Frondihabitans sp. PAMC 28766: one gene and its partner. The protein of the gene in region 1 interacts with the protein of each later gene in a pairwise test. Links are inferred from orthologs where the notes say so. Each region holds a gene or a part of one and is shown on either strand. Other genes may lie near its edges.

Region 1 (3,923 bases):
CGGCAGCGGGCGTCGCCTTGGCGGCGGCCTCAGCGGCTTCGAGGACGTCCTCCTTGCGGATGCGACCGCCGACGCCGCTGCCCGAGACGGTCGACAGGTCGACGCCCTTCTCGTTGGCGAGCTTGCGCACCAGCGGCGTGACGTAACCGACGGGGCCGCCAGCAGCTGCCGGGGCGGGAGCGGCGGGCGAAGCGGGGGCGGGAGCAGCAGGAGCGGCCGGGGCGGGCGCGGCCGGGGCAGCAGCGGCAGGAGCCGGCGCAGCGGCGACAGGAGCCGGCGCGGCGGGGGCCGCGGGCGCGGGGTCGACGCCCGGAGCCGGAGCCGGGGGAGCAGCCTGGGCGGCCTCCTCGGGTGCGGGGGCAGCGGACGACGGCACCTCGGCGGGAGCCTCGTCGGCCGGTGACGGCGTCTCGTAGCCCTCGGAGTCTTCGCTCGACTCGGCGGCGGGCTGGTCGTCCGTGGAGGCGGGGCCGGTGGCAGGCGCCTCGGCATCGGGGGCGGAGTCGCTCGAGCCGGCGCCGGTGCCGTCGCCGATCTTCACCAGCGGAGTGCCGACCTCGACGGTCTCGTCTTCGGGCACCAGGATCTCTTCGATCACACCGGCGACGGGCGACGGGATCTCCGTGTCGACCTTGTCGGTGGAGACTTCGAGCAGGGGCTCGTCGACCTCCACACGATCGCCGACGTTCTTCAACCAGCGGGTGACCGTGCCCTCGGTGACACTCTCGCCGAGTGCCGGGAGGTTGACGGATTCGCTCATCAGGGGGACTCCTTTAGAAAACTGTTCTTGTGTGGGGAAGTGAGAAGACTGTGTTACATCGCGTGCAGGGGCTTGCCGGCCAGGGCCAGCATCGCCTCGCCGATCGCCTCGTTCTGGGTCGGGTGCGCGTGGATCAGCGGCGCGATGTCCTCCGGGTAGGCCTCCCAGTTGACGGTGAGCTGTGCTTCGCCGACGAGCTCGCCGACGCGGGCGCCGATCATGTGGACGCCGACGACCGGGCCGTCGACGACGCGGACGACCTTGACCGAGCCGGCCGTGCCGAGGATCGAGCTCTTGCCGTTGCCGGCGAGGTTGTAGTCGTACGACGAGATCTTGTCGGCACCGTACTTCTCGGTGGCCTTCGCCGTGGTGAGGCCGACGGACGCGACCTCGGGGTCGGAGTAGGTGACCTTGGGGATGTTCGCGTCTTCGATGACGACGGGCGAGAGCCCGGCGATCTCTTCGGCGACGAAGATGCCCTGCTGGAAGGAGCGGTGGGCGAGCTGGAGGCCGGGCACGATGTCGCCGATGGCGTAGACGCCTTCGACGTTGGTGTGGAGGCGCTCGTCCGTGAGGACGAAGCCGCGGTCCATCGTGATGCCGACCTCGTCGTATCCGAGGCCCTGGGTGACCGGGCCGCGCCCGACCGCCACGAGCAGGATGTCGGCGTCGAAGGTCTTGCCGTCTTCGAGCGTGACGTGCACGCCGCTGTCGTCCTGCGTGACGCTCTGGAAGCGGATGCCGAGCGAGTAGTTGATGCCGCGCTTGCGGAAGGCGCGCTCGAACTGCTTCGACACCGACTCCTCCTCGTTGGGCACGAGGTGCGGGAGCGCTTCGATGATCTGGACGTCGGAGCCGAAGGACTTCCAGACGCTGGCGAACTCGACGCCGATGACGCCGCCGCCCAGGATCGCGACGCGCTGGGGGATGTAGTCGAGCTCGAGAGCGTGCTCGCTCGTGATGACGCGGCCGCCGATCTCGAGGCCGGGCAGGCTGCGCGAGTACGAGCCGGTCGCCAGGATGATGTTCTTGCCGGTGATGGTGTCGTCACCGACCTGGATCGTCGAGGGGGACGTCAACTTGCCTTCGCCGGCGATCGTCGTGATGCCGCGCGCCTTGACGAGGCTCTGCAGGCCCTTGTACTTGTGCTCGACGATGTCGCGGCGGTACGTCGTGACGTTCGCGATGTCGATGCCGTGGAAGTCGGTGTTGACGCCGTACTTCGCCGACTCGCGCGACACGTCGGCCACCTCGGCGGTGTGCAGCAGGGCCTTCGTGGGGATGCAGCCGCGGTGGAGACAGGTGCCGCCGACCTTGTCCTTCTCGATCAGGGCCACCGAGTAGCCCAATTCACTGGAACGCAGTGCCGCGGCATATCCGCCGCTGCCTCCACCGAGAATGACGACGTCATAGTTCTGCTCTGACACCCAGCAACTCCTTCGTGCGATCGGTCAGGACGGCGGCCGGTTGTCGGGCCGCGCACCCCTGCCAAGAAGACGGATTTTCCCGCCTCCATTACCCTAGTACGCCGCTCAGAACGCGGAGGCCAGGTCGATCAGGGTGCGCACAGTGATGCCGGTCGCGCCCTTGGTCGTGAAGCCGTAGCCTCCGGCCTTGTTCTCGCTCGGCCCCGCGATGTCGAGGTGGGCCCAGGGGATCAGCTCGTCGGTGCCCACCTTCTTGCCCACGAACTCTTTCAAGAAGACGCCGGCGAGCAGCATGCCCGCGGCGCTGTTGCCAGGCGTGGCGTTGACGAGGTCGGCGACGTCCGACTTGAGGCGTTGGCGCAGCTCGGGCGCGAGCGGCACCCGCCAGAACGGCTCGGACGCGGCGTCGGCCACTTCGACCACGCGCGGCGCGAAGTCGTCGGTGCCCATCACACCGACGTAGCGCATGCCGAGCGCGACGACCTGCGCGCCGGTGAGGGTCGCGACGTCGATGATCGCATCCGGTTGCTCTTCGGACGCGGCCGAGAGGCCGTCGGCGAGCACGAGACGCCCTTCGGCGTCGGTGTTCGTCACCTCGACCGTGGTGCCGTTCTTGATGGTCAGGACGTCGTCGGGTCGGATCGGATCGGCCCCGAGCATGTTCTCGGAGATGCACAGCCACGCGGTCAGCCGCACCGGCAGGCGCAGCTCGGCGGCGGCGAGGGTGACGGCCATGACGGTGGCGGCGCCGGTCATGTCGTACTTCATGCCGACCATGCTGCCCGCGGGCTTCAGCGACAGCCCGCCGGTGTCGTAGGTGATGCCCTTGCCGACGAGAGCGAGGTGCTTGGTGGCGCCCTCGGGCGAGTAGGCGACCTTGACGAGGCGGGGCGGGCGTGCCGAGCCCTGCCCGACGCCGACGATGCCGCCGAACCCCTGCTCGCGGAGCTCGTCGCCCTCGAGGACGGTCACCGTGACGTCCTTGCCCTCGGCGAGACGCACGGTCGCATCGGCCAGCGCTGCCGGCGGCAGGTCGATCGGAGGGGTCGTCACGAGGTCGCGGACCGTGTGCACGGCCGTCGCGACCGCTGCAGCCCGGGCGACCACGGAGTCGGCAACCGCCGTCTCGGTGAGAAGGACGACGTCGCTGACGGCGGCCTTCGAGTCGGCAGCCGACGCGTGACGGTACGAGTCGAAGGCGTACGCGCCGATGGCGGCGCCCTCCAGCACGGCCAGGGCCTCGTCGTCGCCCGACACCGGAAGGGCGAGCGCGACGCGAGCCTGCCCGGCCAGCTGGCGGGCGGCGGATCCTGCAGCGTAGCGAAGCGTCTCGACCGAGGGTGCGCCCCCCAGACCGATGAGAGCGACGGAGGTGCTCGCCGGCAGGTCGGCACTCCCGAGCGCCCCGGCCGGCAGCCGCGTCAGCTCGTCGCGGCCCCCGGAGACGCCGATGGCCGCGAGCTGCGCCTGCAGATCGGGCGCGTCGGCCAGAAGAGTCGGGGCGTCGGCCCCGCCCGTGGCGGGCACGACGCCGAGGACGAGCACGTCGGCGGGGGAGGAGAGATCGACGGGGGCGAGCACGGATAGCTGGGGCACTGTCATGGCATCGATGCTATCCACCGAGCGGACGGTCCCCTCCCGCGATGTTCGCTGTCAGCATCCGACACGGTGGCGTGGCTTCGAGCCGCCGTGCCTAGCATTGAAGGCATGTCCGATCCTGCTGACCTGTACGAGCT
Region 2 (4,980 bases), 1.5 Mb from region 1 along the record:
CAGCCGGGGCCAGTCGTCCGTGCCCGCCGGAACAGTCGTCGGGTCGGTCGCCCTGGCCGGGGCGGCTTTCGACGGGGGCGGCCCCGCCGCTGTCGTGACGAACGGCAAGCCGGTGCCGATCAGCACGACGGGGACCGGCGCGACACTGACGGTGAAGGCCGACGCCCGATTCGAGAATCTGGCCTTCGACGCGATCATCACGGTCGGCTCCAGCCCGGCCCAATCTCAGATGCTGCTGTTCTCCCCCAAATCGACGGGGACGGCCACTGCGACGACGACGACGACCAGCGTGTCGCCGCGTCCGTTCCAGCCGCGCGTTCAGACGCAGACGAGCGAGGCCTCAGCCGCCCCCGGCACCACGATCACCGATGCCGTGCATCTCGACGTCGCCCCCGGCGACGGGCTGCTGTCCGAGTGGGGTGTGTACAAGTCGGGGACGTCCGCGGCGCCCGTTCCGGTCACGATCCGAAGTTCGCTCCTCGGGCCGTTCGCCGTCCAGCCGAGCGAAGCGGCCGAGTGGCCGAGTGCTGCCCCCACCGTCTGCGAGGTCAGCGTCGTCGCGACGAATGGCCCGGGGGATTACACGACTCCCGAATGCACCCTGCCGTCGGGCGGCTACTACGTCTGGGTCGAGACCATCGACCCTGCCGACACTCCGGTCGACAAGGGGCGCGACCACGTCCGCTCGTGGCGGTCGCCCTTCGCGGCCGCGACCGAGGTCACTCGCTCGTCCGTGACTCCGTCTGTCAGCACGGTCGTCTCGCCGCCGAACGGCGACGCCGACGCCGTCGCACCGGGCGACTGCGTCACCGACGAGCTGACCGTCGACGACCTGGGCTCGGCCGGGCTTCCCGCCGTAGACGTCGAGTCGATCCTGGTCGGCCCGTTCGCGGAGGCACCCCTCGACGGCCACGACTACTCAGCGGACGACTTCGACCGGCTGCCCATCGCCGGCCGGGCGACGACGAGCGTCGACAGGGACGGCACCTACCGCGCGCCGTGCATCACGGTGAATCAGCCCGGACACTACGTGTTCGTGTTCCGGTCGGAAGGCAGCGATCCCGATGCGTCCGGCGGGCAGGTGATCGCGCCGTTCGCCGATCTCGTCGCCCACCGCAGCGAGATGCTTCGCGTGCCGGCGCCCGTCACTCCACCCGAGAAGCCGAACGTGCCCCGAGTGCCCCCGGCGCCGCACCACCCCCAGGCGCCGAGCAAACCGGTGCAGCCGCAAGCCCTCGCCTACACCGGGGCGAGCGGGGTCGAACCCACTGTGCTCGCCGGATTCGGAGCCCTCTCGGTCGGCCTGGCCGCCGTCCTCGGCACCGTGCTGACGCGAGTCGTCAGGCGACGTCTCGCGGTCAGATCTTCTCGATCGGAGCAACCTTGATGAGCAGCTTCTTGCGCCCGGCCGTGTCGAACTGCACCTCGGCGATCCGTCGCGGCCCGACACCGGTCACCGCGACCACACGCCCCTCGCCGAAGTCGACATGCGAGATGCGGTCGCCCGCGTCGAGCTCGAGATCGCCATTGTCACGAACGGTGCCGGTGACTCGATTCGCCCACTCGGTCTTCGGCTTGGTCTTCGACGCAGCGGTGGCGCGGTCGTAGCTGCCCGACCCGTAGCCGGAGGCGGCGCGGGGGCGACCTCCGAACCCACCGGAGTCGCCCCCGATGCCGCCGTCTCGGCGCGCATTGAGGGCCCGGGGCTGGGTGCCACCGCGGCTGTTCGCCATGCCAGGAGACTGCTTCCAGTCGATCAGCTCGGCAGGGATCTCTTGCAGGTAGCGCGACGGCATGGCGACGTTCACCTCGCCGAACTGGGCCCTCGTCATCGCGAGCGACAGGAAGAGCCTCTTCTTGGCCCGCGTGATGCCGACGTAGAACAGCCGTCGCTCTTCGGACGGGCCGCCCGGCTCGGAGGCCGACATGCGGTGCGGCAGCAGGTCTTCTTCGACCCCGGTCAGGAAGACGGCGTCGTATTCGAGGCCCTTCGCGGTGTGCAGGGTCATCAGCGACACCGTGCCGCTCGTGTCGTCGAGATCGTCGGCAGCGGCGACGAGAGTGACCTCGGTGAGGAAGTCGAGCAGGACGCCGTCAGGGTTGTTCTTCTGGAACTCGCGCGTGACGGCAACCAGCTCGTCGATGTTCTCGGCCCGCGCCTCGTCCTGCGGGTCGCGCGAGGCCCGCAGAGCGGTCACGAGACCGCTGCCCTCGATCAACGCGGCGAGGATGTCGTGCACCGGGTCGGTCGCCGCGGTCGCCGACACGTCGTCGAGGAGCTTCGCAAGGCCCGTGATGGCGCCCGTGACCTTCGGCCCGAGTCCCAGCTCGGACGCGTGGCGCATGGCGTCGCGCAAGGTCGTCTCGTTCTGGTCGGCCCAGCGCTGCAGCGCCGTCTCGGTCGCGGGCCCGATGCCGCGCTTGGGAGTGTTCATGATGCGGCGGAGAGCCATCGGGTCGGCCGGGTTCGCGACGGCGATGAGATACGCCATCGCATCCTTGATCTCTGCCCGCTCGTAGAACTTGGTGCCGCCCAGCACCCGGTAGGGGATCGCCGACCGGATGAAGATCTCTTCCAGGGCTCGCGTCTGCGAGTTGGTGCGATAGAAGACGGCCACGTCTTTGTAGGCCGTGCCCGACTCGTGCAGGGCGGTGATCTCGTCGGCCACGAACTGCGCCTCGTCGTGGCCGGTGTACCCGGTGAAGCCGACGATCTTGTCACCCGTTCCGACCGTCGTAAAGAGGTTCTTGGCCTGGCGGTCGAAGTTGTTGGCGATGACGGCGTTCGCGGCGTCGAGGATGTTCTGGGTCGAACGGTAGTTCTGCTCGAGCAGGATCACCTTCGAGTGCGGGAAGTCGTGCTCGAACTCGGTGATGTTGCGGATGTCCGCCCCGCGGAAGGCGTAGATCGACTGGTCGGAGTCGCCGACGACGGTGAGCGAGGCGCCCGGGATCCTGCCGCTGCCATCGCGGAGAGTCTGCACGAACTGCCCGCCGCGCTCGAGGTCGTCGACCAGATCGGTTTCGACAGGCCGGGTCAGCTCGCGAATGAGGGAGTACTGCGCGTGGTTGGTGTCTTGGTATTCGTCGACCAGGATGTGACGGAAGCGGCGCTGGTAGACGGCCGCCACGTGCGGGAAGGCTCTGAAGAGGTAGACGGTCTGCGCGATGAGGTCGTCGAAGTCGAAGGCGTTGGCACGCTGTAGCTCACGCGTGTATTGACGGAAGATCTCGAGGAACATGACCTCTTGCGGGTCGCCCATGTTGATCTGGCGCGAGTACGACTCGACATCGCTCAGCTCGTTCTTGAGCTTGGAGATCTTGCCGGCGGCCTGGCTGACGGTGAAGCCGAGGGAGTCGGCGTCGAGCTCTTTCAGGATGCGCTTGAGCAGGGCGCGCGAATCGGCGGAGTCGTAGATCGTGAAGCTCTTGGTGAAGCCGAACTGCTCGGCCTCACGGCGCAGGATGCGAACGCAGGCCGAGTGGAACGTCGAGATCCACATGCCCTCCGACGACTGCCCGATCAGCGCCGCCACGCGCTCTCGCATCTCGGCCGCCGCCTTGTTGGTGAAGGTGATGGCGAGGATCTGGCTCGGCCACGCCTCGCGCGAGTCGATGAGGCCCGCGATGCGCCGCGTCAGCACGCTGGTCTTGCCCGAGCCCGCACCCGCGACGATCAGCAGCGATTGCCCGCGGTATTCGACCGCCTCTTTCTGCTGGGGGTTGAGGCCCGCCGTCAGCCGGTCGTTCTGAGCCCCGCCGGGCCCGGGCCCGCCGGCCCGCGAGGGCGCGCCGTCGGAGGAGTTGTCGAAGGGCTCGAGAACGATCGTCATGGTCGTACAAGCTTAAGCGCGACGACCGTCATCGGCGCCCTGCTCGGCAGCTCAGGCGTTGGCGTGCGCCCGATGCAGGATCTCGACGGCCAGATCGGGGTAGTCGGTGAAGATCCCGTCGACCCCGGTGCCGATGACCCGCTCGAACTCGGCGCGCCAGTCGCCGAACGCCGCCTTGTCCGGCCCCGTGCGCAGGGCTTTCACCACGAACTTGTTCTCGGGCCGGAGAGTCCACGTGAACACCTCGAGCCCGTGCGCGTGCGCCCGGCGGACGAGCGATGCGTCGGGCCGACCGTACTTGGTGATCAGCAGCCTCTTGGGCACGCTGACGCCCTCGACCTCGGCGGCCAGGCGGGCCAGCCCCTCGTCGGTGAGTTGTTCGGCGTAGGTCGTCGCGGCCGTGCCGTCGCGAGCGACGAGGTCGAACGGCGCGCCTTCGTCCTCGAGGAGGTAGACGGATCGGCCGCCCACCCCTGCCGCCTTGAGCTTCATCAGCACAGACTGCTCGAAGCTCTCGATCGTGAGACGCGGGTCGTCGATCCAGCCGGCCGCCTGCAGCTCGGCGGCGAAGAGCTCGTCGAGCGGAAGCCCGATCGACTCGAAGTAGGTGGCGTGCTTGATCTCGGCGACGAGCGCCACGGGGTGCCCGGCGACCGCCTCGGAGTCGAGCAGCGAGAGGAGGTCGGTGAGCCGCTGGATCCTGCCCTCGCCGTCGTGAAGGGCACTGGCCGGGCGCAACTCGGGCAGCCGCTCGCGAATGCTCAGGGTCGACAGCTCGGCCCAGGTGAAGTCTTCGGTGAACCAGCCCGCGACCATCTCGCCGTCGACGGATTTCGTGGTGCGGCGGTCGGCGAATTCGGCGTGGTCTTCGATGTCGGTCGTGCTCGAGATCTCGTTCTCGTGTCGGAGCACCAGGATGCCATCGCTCGTCGAGACGATGTCCGGCTCGATCGCCCCCGCACCGAGGTCGATGGCGAGGCGGTAGGCGTCGGCACCGTGCTCGGGCCGGTGGCCGCTCGCGCCACGGTGGGCGATGACGACGGGTTCGTGACTCACCCGCACACGCTAGCGGCCCTTCGCCGCCAGCAGGCGGGGCGCCAGGTGAACAAACGGTGTGCATCGCCTGCAAAGGTGCGCGCCCTGCAGT

The links. The genes of interacting proteins can lie anywhere in the genome.
Region 2: the proteins of lpdA (region 1) and AX769_RS06350 interact in binary tests that used the Escherichia coli proteins (3 or more experiments, as listed by UniProt). The link is inferred for Frondihabitans sp. PAMC 28766 from one-to-one orthologs.

The regions. Positions count from the first base shown.
Region 1 is NZ_CP014513.1:2,787,545-2,791,467, reverse strand. What follows is about bases 1-2,911. They hold lpdA (dihydrolipoyl dehydrogenase), read right to left. Parts: upstream 2,188-2,911; coding sequence 814-2,187; downstream 1-813. Other genes in these bases: AX769_RS13405 (leucyl aminopeptidase), read right to left, coding at 2,293-2,911; sucB (2-oxoglutarate dehydrogenase, E2 component, dihydrolipoamide succinyltransferase), read right to left, coding at 1-760. Also shown: more of AX769_RS13405, read right to left, coding at 2,912-3,789; AX769_RS13400 (proteasome assembly chaperone family protein), read left to right, coding at 3,895-3,923. UniProt on the Escherichia coli protein: Lipoamide dehydrogenase is a component of the glycine cleavage system as well as of the alpha-ketoacid dehydrogenase complexes.
Region 2 is NZ_CP014513.1:1,288,675-1,293,654, reverse strand. Bases 1,097-4,187 are described here. They hold AX769_RS06350 (ATP-dependent helicase), read right to left. Parts: upstream 3,834-4,187; coding sequence 1,359-3,833; downstream 1,097-1,358. Other genes in these bases: AX769_RS06345 (glycerophosphodiester phosphodiesterase family protein), read right to left, coding at 3,885-4,187; AX769_RS06355 (hypothetical protein), read left to right, coding at 1,097-1,387. Outside these bases: AX769_RS06360 (thioester domain-containing protein), read left to right, coding at 1-98; more of AX769_RS06355, read left to right, coding at 20-1,096; more of AX769_RS06345, read right to left, coding at 4,188-4,895. UniProt on the Escherichia coli protein: A helicase with DNA-dependent ATPase activity. Unwinds DNA duplexes with 3'-5' polarity. Translocates on single-stranded DNA with 3'-5' polarity. Initiates unwinding more efficiently from a nicked substrate than double-stranded DNA.